DNA from 3 places in the Caldimonas taiwanensis NBRC 104434 genome. Region 3 is predicted to be linked to each of the others. Evidence: riboswitches for the same ligand, from Rfam matches in the RefSeq annotation. Region 3 holds a riboswitch; each other region holds the start of a gene.
The links. A riboswitch is a leader RNA that binds a small molecule or an ion and turns the genes downstream of it on or off. The one in region 3 is predicted to bind cobalamin.
Positions count from the first base shown of each region.

Region 1: another riboswitch for cobalamin. It lies ahead of CTA01S_RS16465 (ZrgA family zinc uptake protein); the one in region 3 lies ahead of CTA01S_RS05180 (TonB-dependent receptor domain-containing protein).
Region 2: another riboswitch for cobalamin. It lies ahead of CTA01S_RS09050 (acyl-CoA thioesterase); the one in region 3 lies ahead of CTA01S_RS05180 (TonB-dependent receptor domain-containing protein).

Region 1 is NZ_BCWK01000010.1:64,104-67,353, forward strand. Features, by position in the region: gene CTA01S_RS10245 (exodeoxyribonuclease III) at 1-528, opposite strand, end outside; gene CTA01S_RS10255 (hypothetical protein) at 990-1,328, shown strand; cobalamin riboswitch at 1,326-1,582, shown strand; gene CTA01S_RS16465 (ZrgA family zinc uptake protein) at 1,655-2,194, shown strand; gene CTA01S_RS10260 (hypothetical protein) at 2,204-2,668, shown strand; gene CTA01S_RS10265 (DUF2149 domain-containing protein) at 2,665-2,988, shown strand; gene cobN (cobaltochelatase subunit CobN) at 2,985-3,250, shown strand, end outside.
Region 2 is NZ_BCWK01000008.1:131,522-134,771, reverse strand. Features, by position in the region: gene ychF (redox-regulated ATPase YchF) at 1-163, opposite strand, end outside; gene CTA01S_RS09055 (GNAT family N-acetyltransferase) at 185-694, opposite strand; gene CTA01S_RS09050 (acyl-CoA thioesterase) at 675-1,439, opposite strand; cobalamin riboswitch at 1,587-1,793, opposite strand; gene metE (5-methyltetrahydropteroyltriglutamate--homocysteine S-methyltransferase) at 1,798-3,250, opposite strand, start outside.
Region 3 is NZ_BCWK01000004.1:141,124-144,373, forward strand. Features, by position in the region: gene CTA01S_RS05175 (EamA family transporter) at 130-1,035, shown strand; cobalamin riboswitch at 1,054-1,308, shown strand; gene CTA01S_RS05180 (TonB-dependent receptor domain-containing protein) at 1,375-3,219, shown strand; gene CTA01S_RS05185 (FecCD family ABC transporter permease) at 3,240-3,250, shown strand, end outside.

The sequences.
Region 1 (3,250 bases), on a different contig from region 3:
GCGAAACTGCTCGCGTTCTTCGGGCGTGCAATGGATCTGTCCGGCCCAGGCGACCGGGTCGTACACATCGCGGTCTTCGGGGGCGATGTTGTAGTCGCCCATCAGCACCAGCCGCGGGTGGCGGCTCAATTCCTCGCGCACCCAGTCGCGCAAGGCGCGCATCCACTGCATTTTGTAGTCGAACTTGTCGGTGCCCGGGGCCTGTCCGTTGGGGACATAGGCCCCGATCACGCGCAGCTCGCCCACCGTGCCGGCGATGACGCGGGCCTGCTCGTCGGCAAAGCCAGGGATGTTGCGCACCACGTCTTGGGCGGGCGTTTTGCTCAGCAAGGCCACGCCGTTGTAGGTCTTTTGGCCGAAACACTGCGCGCAGTAGCCGGCCTGTGCAAATTCGGCGTGCGGAAACTTGTCATCGGTCAGCTTGGTTTCCTGCAGCACCAACACGTCGGGCTGCTGCTGACGCAGCCAGTCCAGCACCTGGGGCAGGCGCACGGCCAGGGAGTTGACATTCCAGGTGGCAAGTTGCATCGGGTGTGGGGTGCAAGAGGTGGGACGAGGAGTTTAGACGCTGCACACCGAACCGCAACCGGCCTCGATGGCCGCACTGCAGCGCCCAAGGCGTGGACGGCCTGGCCGCGCCGTCCGAGCCAGCACCCGGCGCTGGCCCCCATGCAAAGCGAGCCCATGTCCCAGTCATGACCGAGGCCAGTGGCGCCGGCCCACGATGAGGGGATCAAAAAGAAGCCTGATCAAAAAGAAGCCTGGCTACCAGACGGGTGTGCACCCGCCTTTGGCTGGCCAAAACGATCAAGGGCTTGCAGCCCCGGATCGCCCCACGATGACCGGCGTCGGGGCCCTGCTGAGGGCAGGGCGATGACTTGACGCGCAGTATAAACACAAATGAGAATCGTTCGCAAGTGATCTGGGGTTCTGCGATGGCCTCTTGGACGCCGAGGGTGTCCGCGGCCTCATGAATGGGAGAGTCAGCCATGGTCGACGTGGGAACGCTGGCGCAAGAGCATCGCGCCTTGGTGGCCTTGTATGGGCAGGTTCAAACCCGCTGCAGTGCGCAACTGCGGGAGCAGTCGTGGCGGATCCAATGTTTGGAGGCCGAGGTGATGCGCTTGCGCGCTGCCGTGATCGTGCAGCAAACGGCCTTGGCCATCGCGCAAGAAGAGCGCCGTCAGTGGGAAGCCGCGCTGCCAGGCTTGCCGCGGCGCATGGAGCTGAGCCGGCGCATCGAAGGCCTGGTCCAGCACCTGCAGTCTTTGTTGCGCGAACGCTCGCGCGCGGCATGGATGGTCATCGATCGACCCGGTCCGGGCTGATAGGATACGACGGTTGGTGCTCGCAGTGCAGTTCATGCGCTGCAGTTCAACGGGAAGCTGGGGGGTGCCGTCCCATGCCGGTCGCACCTAACCAGCGCTGCCCCCGCAACGGTAAGTGGACGGAGACCGTGTCCTTGCTGGCACGCTCCAGCTTTCATCTGGCAAGCCACTGGTGATGCGCCTAGCGCATCGCCGGGAAGGCGATGAAGGTTGCATCCACCAGCCCGGATACCGGCCAACAGGGTGGCCCGGCCAATGTGCTGGGCCGTGAGGCTCATGCACCGTCGGGGAAGGCGGTGAGAGCGGATCTCTTTGCAGCGACCGTCATGTTCGAGTCGTTTCGTCGCGCGCGTCGGGTGTCGCGCACCGGAGCCCGTCTTTGCGCGGGGCTGTCTTTGGTTCTTGCCTCCACCGTCTGGGCGCATGGCAGTCACAGCCACGGCCATGGTACGGTGCGTCTGGTGATCGAAGGCCACCACCTGACGGCCAGTTTCGATGTGCCGTTGGAGAGCTTTCTTGGCTATGACTACCCGCCGCAGGGCGCCGAGCAGGAGCGGGTGTGGCGGGCCTTCAAGGCCCGACTGCAGGACCCGACCCAGTTCATTCAACCCGCTGCCGAAGCCGACTGCCGCGTTCTGGGCCATGACCTCATGCCCGAGCTGACGCAAGGCGACCCGATGGGCGACATTCCCAACATCGTGTACCGCGTGCAGTTTCGCTGCCACCGTCCCGAGGCGCTGCAAGCGGTGGTGTTCACCGCGTTTGCCGATCATCCCGGCTTGAAGCAGTTGCGTGTGCAGCTCATCACGCCGCAGGGGCGCAAGACGGTCACGGTGCGCCCGCGCTTTCCGGCGCTGACGTTCTGAGGGGGGCACATGCTGGAGCTGGGTTTCCTGCACATCGTGCAGTGGTTGCTGACGCCGGTGCTGGTGTTGTTGGCTTGTGCCTTGGCCTATGCCTTGTGGATGACCGGGGTGGTGGCGATGGAGGCTTGGCAGCGCCGCGTGCGGGGCTTTGCCTTGCTGCGCGGTGTCGATGCCTTGACGCTGGAGGAATTGGAACTGCAGGCCTTGGCCCGTGTGGAGCCTTTGCGGCTGCTCAGTCGGGTCACGCCCATGCTGGGGCTGATCGCCACCATGATCCCCTTGGGCCCGGCCTTGCAGAGCGTGGCGCATGGGGATGGACGTGCGGCCTTGTCGGTGTTCAGTGGAGCATTTGCGGGCGTGGTGTTGGCGTTGACGGCCGCCTCTTTGGGCTTGGTGCTGCATTCGGTGCGCCGGCGCTGGCTGCTGGCCGAGCTGCTGGCGGTGAAGCGGGCGCGCGCGCAGGAGGGGGCATGAGCCTGCGCCATTTCGAGGTCTTCGACGAGGACGACGATCCGATGTCGTCGGCCATCAACCTGGTGGACGTGTTCTTGGTCTTGGTGGTGGCCTTGCTGATTGCCGTGAGCATGGCTCGGCAGCATGAGGCCATGGCCGAGGGCGACGCAGCGCCGGACCTCGTGGTGCGAGAGCCGGGCCGAGAGGTGCGCTATCGCGGCAGCGGCTCGACCGGCGAAGGCCAGGGGGTACGCGCCGGCGTGGCTTATCGGCTGCGCGATGGCAGCATCGTCTATGTCCCTGAAGTCGCGTCCGCCCCGGACGCGTCAGCGTCCCGATGAGCGTCTGGCACCGTTGGCTGCACGTGGTCGCGCTGGGATGGGTCTGTGGGCTCGGGCTTGGCAGCGCGGTGCAGGCGCGTACCTTGCTGTGGGTGACGATGGAGGTGACGCCGGCGTCTCGCACCGCGCAGGTCGAGCGTGTTGCGGCCGAGCGCGGCTGGCAGGTGCTGCACCTGGACCATCCCTTGCGGGACGACCCGGCCCGCGAGCCGGCGCAACGGCAGGCCATGGCCGAAGCGCTGGAGCGCGCCGACCTGGTGTG
Region 2 (3,250 bases), on a different contig from region 3:
CCAGCTTGTGCAGGCGCGGGTCGGGCAGTTCCACGACGCCGACATTGGGCTCGATGGTACAGAAGGGATAGTTTTCGGCAGCGATGCCGGCCTTGGTCAAGGCATTGAAGAGTGTGGACTTGCCCACATTGGGCAGCCCCACGATGCCGCAGCGGAGGCTCATGGTGTCTGGGGCCGTGCGAAGTCAAACCCTGCATTTTACCGGGCCTGCCAGCGGCGGCACCTGTGCGGTCGAATCAGGCCGCAGGCCGATCTCGAAGCCGCCTTGCGGGCCGGCGTGGCGCAGCGACCACCCATGATGGGCGCATTCGGCGCGAATGAAGGGGTGGGCATGCGCGCACCACAAGCGGCTGACTTCCGGCGCCTGGGCCAAGGCCGCTTGCAGCAGCAAGCGGGCCAGCCCGCGACGGCGCAGCCGCGGATGCACCACCACGGCCAACTCGTGGCTGCGTGCCTGGCCCATGTCGAACAGGTGCAAGGCCGCCACCAGCCCCACGTCGGGCGCGGCCCACAGACCCCAGGCGCGTTGGGTCTGCCAGTCCAGTGCCTCCACCCAAGCGCACAGGGCCGCGTCGTCCAGCGCATGGCCAAACCGCGCATGCCGGTCGGCGCGCGACAGCGACAGCATCAGCACTTGCAGGGCGTGGGCATGTGCCGGCTGCAAGCGCTGCAACTCAAGGGTCGAGGGCCACATAAGTCATCGTTGCCGTGGCGCAGCGTTGCGGCTGCCCGCTGGGGGCCGATTCGACCCACAATTGCGCTTGCACCTGGATGGAGCGTCGGCCGGTGCGTTGCACCCAGGCGTGGGCTTCGACGATGTCGCCCACGTGCGCGGGCGCATCGAAGTCCACGCGCTCACATCCGGCCATGACCACGCTGCGGCGGCTGTGGCGCGTGGCGGCCACGAAGCCGGCCTTGCTCATCCAGGCCATGGCCGGGCCGCCATGCAAGATGCCGCGGTGATTCACATGTCCGGGAAAGACGATGTCGGCCACCGTGCAGGCCTGGGCTGGCATGTCGGCGCGGGTCTCATGGGCCGGCGTACGGGCCGCGGCCGGTGGCGATGATGCGGGGCGCACCATCACGAAGCGGCCGCTGACACAGTGGGTGCGCTGTCCGCTGAGCAGGTCTTCGCTGATCAACTCGGCTTCGATCCAGGCCGAGCGCTCGCCCACGTCGGTCACCCGTGCATGGGCTTCGACCAACTGCCCGGCCGGGGCAGGATGGGCAAAGGCCAGCTCGGTGATGCTCGCGGTGACGGCCGGGGCGGCCAGGGCGCGGGTGCCCACGATGTAGGCCAGACGGTCCAGCATGGCCACGGCGGCGCCACCAAACAAGGTGCCATGGTGATTGGACTGGTCGGGCCAGACCATATCGACGGTGCGCAGCGTGGGCAGTACGACGGCGGCGGGAACGGCGGACGAAGAAGCGACGGGCATGGACGAACGACTCCTGCATGCAAGGACGAGGGTCGTCGAACCGGGATGCCGCCGCCCCCCGGTCGCGCCATGGCAGCCCGCTCGAGGCCACCAGCGATCCGTGGGACAGTGGTGCGCGCCCAGACCAGGGACACCCCGCCCTGCTCACTGACACATGACTTCGCGGCAGGTCTCCTGGCTCTCGGGTCATGGTTCGGGTCGGTCTTCCCAGCGCAAGGCCAGTGACTCGATGGACCGCGAACTCGCCGATCACAGTTGCGGGGGCAGCCACAGCACAGGTCGCTTGCGCGACCCTTCTGTCGTTCCCTTTTCATTCTTGCCTTGGGGCAAGACACCGCGAAGCAGAAAACACTTTACCTCAAGTGGCCTCGGCGGTGTGCTCCCGCAGCCAACGGGCGGCTTGCACCATGTGGCGCAACGCGGGTACGACTTCGTCCCACTGCCGCGTCTTCAGCCCGCAATCCGGATTGACCCACAGCTGCTGCGGTGACAAGTGCTGCGCGGCACGGCGCAGCAAATCGATCATCTGCTGCACGGATGGGAGGTTGGGGCTGTGGATGTCATACACCCCCGGCCCCACGCCATTGGGGTAATGGTGGCGTTCGAAGGCGTCGAGCAACTCCATGGCCGAGCGGGCCGTCTCGATCGTGATGACGTCGGCGTCGAGCTCAGCGATGTGCTCGATGATGTCGTTGAACTCGCTGTAGCACATGTGGGTATGGATCTGCGTGGCGTCGCCCACCCCGTTGGCCGCCATGCGAAAGCAGGCGCAGGCCCAGCGCAAGTAATCGGCTTGGTCGGCTTGGCGCAGTGGCAGCCCTTCCCGCAAGGCCGGCTCGTCGATTTGGATGATGGCCACGCCGGCGGCTTCCAGGTCGAGCACCTCCTGGCGCAAGGCCAGTGCCAACTGGCGGCATGTCGTCTCGCGCGCTTGATCGTCACGCACGAAGGACCAGTTCAGCAGCGTCACCGGGCCGGTGAGCATGCCTTTGACCGGCTTGGTGCTCAGCGACTGCGCGTAGGTGGCCCAGCGCACGGTCATCGGTGCGGGCCGCTGCACATCGCCATACAGCAGCGGTGGCTTGACGCAGCGCGAACCGTAGGACTGCACCCAGCCATGCTCGGTCAGCGCGAAGCCATCGAGTTGCTCGGCGAAATATTCCACCATGTCGCTGCGCTCGGCCTCGCCGTGCACCAGCACATCCAGCCCCAGTTCCTCTTGCACGCGGATGCAATGGGCGATTTCTTCCCGCATGGCCTGTTCGTAGGCGGCCGGGTCGATCAGGCCATCGCGCAGGCGCTTGCGCTGCAGGCGAATGTCTGCCGTCTGCGGAAACGAGCCGATCGTGGTGGTCGGCCAGGCGGGCAGTTGCAGGCGTTGCTGTTGCACGGCGATGCGCTGGGCGTAGGGGCTGCGCCGGCGTCCGAGCGCATCGTCCCATGCCGCCAAGGCCGCTTGCACGGCAGGCCGATGCACGCTGGGGCTGTCGCGCCGTGACTGCACGGCCTGTCGTTGCTCCTCCAGCCGTTGGGCCACGCTGTCTTTGCCCTGGGTGAGCGCTTGGGCCAGACAGCGCAGCTCGTCGAGTTTTTGCACACCGAACGCGAGCCAGTCGCGCAACGGATGCGGTAGGCGTCGTTCCAGGTCCAGGTCCACCGGCACGTGCAGCAAAGAACACGAGGGCGCCAACCACAGCCGCTCCTCCAGCCGTGCGGCCAACGGCTCCAGCCAATCCAAGGTGGCGTCCAAGTCGGTTTTCCAGACGTTGCGGCCGTCGATCACGCCCAAGGACAGCACCTTGGTGGGCGGC
Region 3 (3,250 bases):
TTCAAAGAAGAAGGCCTAGTTTTCCTTTGAGATTCAAGGTTATCCGACCTCATCTTCGTTGAATCCGTCTTCAATGGCGCCTCTGACTTTTCTAGCATAGCGGCTCCGCATTCGATAACGACGCCCGCCATGACTTCTGCCGCCACCTCGCTGCCCTCCCCGCCGGCGCTCAGCCCGCTGGTGATGCTGTGCCTGGCCGCCACGTGGCTGGTCTGGGGTTCCACCTACCTGGCCATCAAGTATGCGTTGATCAGCTTCCCGCCCTTTTTTCAGATGGGCACGCGCTTCGTGCTGGCCGGCGTGGTGCTGGCCGCCTGGATGCGCTGGCGCGGCGCGGCCTGGCCCAACCTGCAGCAATGGCGCAATGCCTTGGTGGTGGGCACCCTGATGCTGGGCGGGGGCATGGGGGGCACGGCCTATGCCGAGCAAACGGTGGGCTCGGGCCTGGTGGTGGCCTTCATCGCCGTGGTGCCGCTGATGATCGCGGCCCTCAACCTGCTGTGGCGTGTGGTGCCCGGCCGCATGGAGCTGGCTGGCATCGCCGTGGGCCTGAGCGGTGTGCTGATGCTCACCCAGGGTGCGGGCTTCCAAGCTTCGCCCGCTGGGCTGGCGGCCATCGCCATTGCTTGCCTGACCTGGTCGCTGGGCAGTGTGCTCAGCCAGCGCAGCCTACCGCTGGCTGCAGGCGCGATGGGCTTTGCCAGCGAAATGATCTGTGGCGGCATGGTGCTGATGGCGCTGGCCTGGGCCAGCGGTGAGTCGCCCACCTGGCCGCCCGCGCCACTGGCCGTGGGGGCATGGCTGTATCTCGTGGTGTTCGGCTCGCTGATCGCTTTCAACGCCTACATGCACCTGCTGGCACACACGAGTGCGGCGTTGGCCTCGAGCTATACCTTCGTCAACCCGGTGATCGCGATGGTGCTGGGCGTGGCTGTCGGCGGCGAGCACATCACCGGAACCGAATGGCTGGCCGCCGGCATCGTGTTGTGCGGCGTGGTGTTGATGCTGCGGGGAGTGAGCACGCAACGCCGCTGAAACGCGCTGGGGCAGCGTATTACAATTTGTGATGTTGGTGCTCGCCCAGGCGATTCCGCCAGGCAGTTAAACGGGAAGCAGGGAGCACCGTCGGCCTCGCCGACGAGCCAACCTGCGCTGCCCCCGCAACGGTAAGCAGACGAAGGGACTTTCACCACTGACCGCCCTTCAGCTTCGGCATTGGACCACTGGCTTGGCCTTTTCGGGCCGCGCTGGGAAGGTGGCCGGAGTCGTTCTGCCAGCCCGGATACCGGCCAACAGGGGGGCGCGTTCGCGCGCTCGGTGGGTTTTGGCCTGCGGGGAAGCGGGCCGAAACGGTCTTCTCAATGTCCGTCATCGATGAACTCGTCTGTTCGTGCCCGTCGCGCTGCGCGATGGTTGTCCCTGCCCCTGGGGTGTGCTTTGTTGCCATGCGCGGCCGCCGCGCAAACGTTGTTGGCCTCGTCTGCGACGCTCGACACGGTGGTGGTCACGGCCACCCGTGTCGAGCAAAAGCTCGAGGATGTGGTGGCCGACGTGTCCGTGATCGAGCGTGACACCATCGAACGCAGCGGCGCCACGACGGTCGCCGACTTGCTGACGCGGCTGCCCGGCGTCGAGTTCGTTCGCAATGGCGGGCCCACGGCCAACACCAGCGTGTTCGTGCGCGGCGCCGACAACCGCCACACCGCCGTGTTCATCGACGGGGTGCGCGTGGACTCGCAAAGCACCGGCGGAGCCAACTGGAATGCCCTGCCGGTGGCTCAGATCGACCGCATCGAAATTCTGCGCGGGCCAGCGGCGGCCATCTACGGCTCGGATGCCATCGCCGGCGTGGTGCAGATCTTCACCCGCCAAGGAACAGGCCCCTTCACGCCCAGCATCGGCCTGGGGCTTGGCAGCCACCGCACCCGCAAGGCCGATGCGGGCTTTCACGGCAAATCGGGCGCGGTGGACTACGCCTTGAGCGTCGGGCACGAAACCAGCGACGGCTTCGATGCCCGGCCCGGCGTTGGATTCGCCGATCGTGACGGATATCGCAGCACCTCGGCCTCCGGCCGCCTGGGCTGGACGCTGAATCAGGCCCACCGGCTGGAAGCCACCGCGTTGTTCAGCGATGTCAACACCCAGTACGACGGCTTTGCCAGCACCGCCGACGACCGAGCCCTCAATGAAGTGCATACCCTCGGGGTGAGCTGGCATGCCCGCTGGAGCGACACCTACCGCATGCGGCTGAGTGCCAACCGCGGACGCGACCAGTACGAAACCCGGCCCTCCCCCTATCTCACCGACACCAAGGTGGATGGCTATCTCTGGCACCATGAGCTGCAATTCGGTGCCCATCGTTTCACCGCCGCGTTGGAGCGTCGGGTGGACCGCCTGGACAACTCCGGACCTCCGGCGATCGACGCCTCGCGCTCTCAAAACGCCTTGGCGCTCGGTTATGGATGGACCGACCGCACGCACACCGTGCAGCTCAATGTCCGCCACGACGACGACAGCGAATTCGGCGGCAAGACCACGGGAGCAGCGGCCTATGCATACGCCTTCGCACCGGGCTGGCGCGTGACAGGGTCGGCCGGCACGGCCTTTCGCGCACCGACGCTGTATCAACGCTTCAGCCAATACGGCGTGGCCGACTTGAAGCCCGAATCCTCGCGCAACATCGAAGCCGGCCTGCGCTATGCCCAGGGGGCGACGCAGTTCGGCCTGGTGGTGTTCCGCAACGAAGTGACCGACCTCATCAACTTCGGAGCGGCCGGCCCCTGCGCCAGCACTTTCGGCTGCTATGAAAACGCCGGCAAGGCGATCCTCGAAGGGGTGACCCTCTCGGGCGAGCATCGTCTGGGCGGGGTGAACCTGTGGGGGTCCGTCGATGTTCAAAACCCGCGCAATGCCGACACCGACCGCATCCTCGCCCGGCGGGCTCGACGCCATGCCCAGCTGGGGGCCGACACCATGCTTGGCGGCTGGACGGTCGGCGCCGATCTGAAGCTGGTCGGCGAGCGCTTCGACAACGCCAGCAACACCGTGCGCCTGGGCGGCTACGGGCTGGTGAACCTGCACGCCAGCCGCACCCTGGCGCGAGACTGGACCGTGCTGGCCCGCGTGGACAATCTCGCTGACAAGGACTACGAAGTCGCGCGGACCTATGCCACCGGCGGCCGCATGGTGTTCGTCGGCTTGCGTTGGTCGCCGCGCTGAACGCCGCGACTCGACAGCCGATGCGCACCCC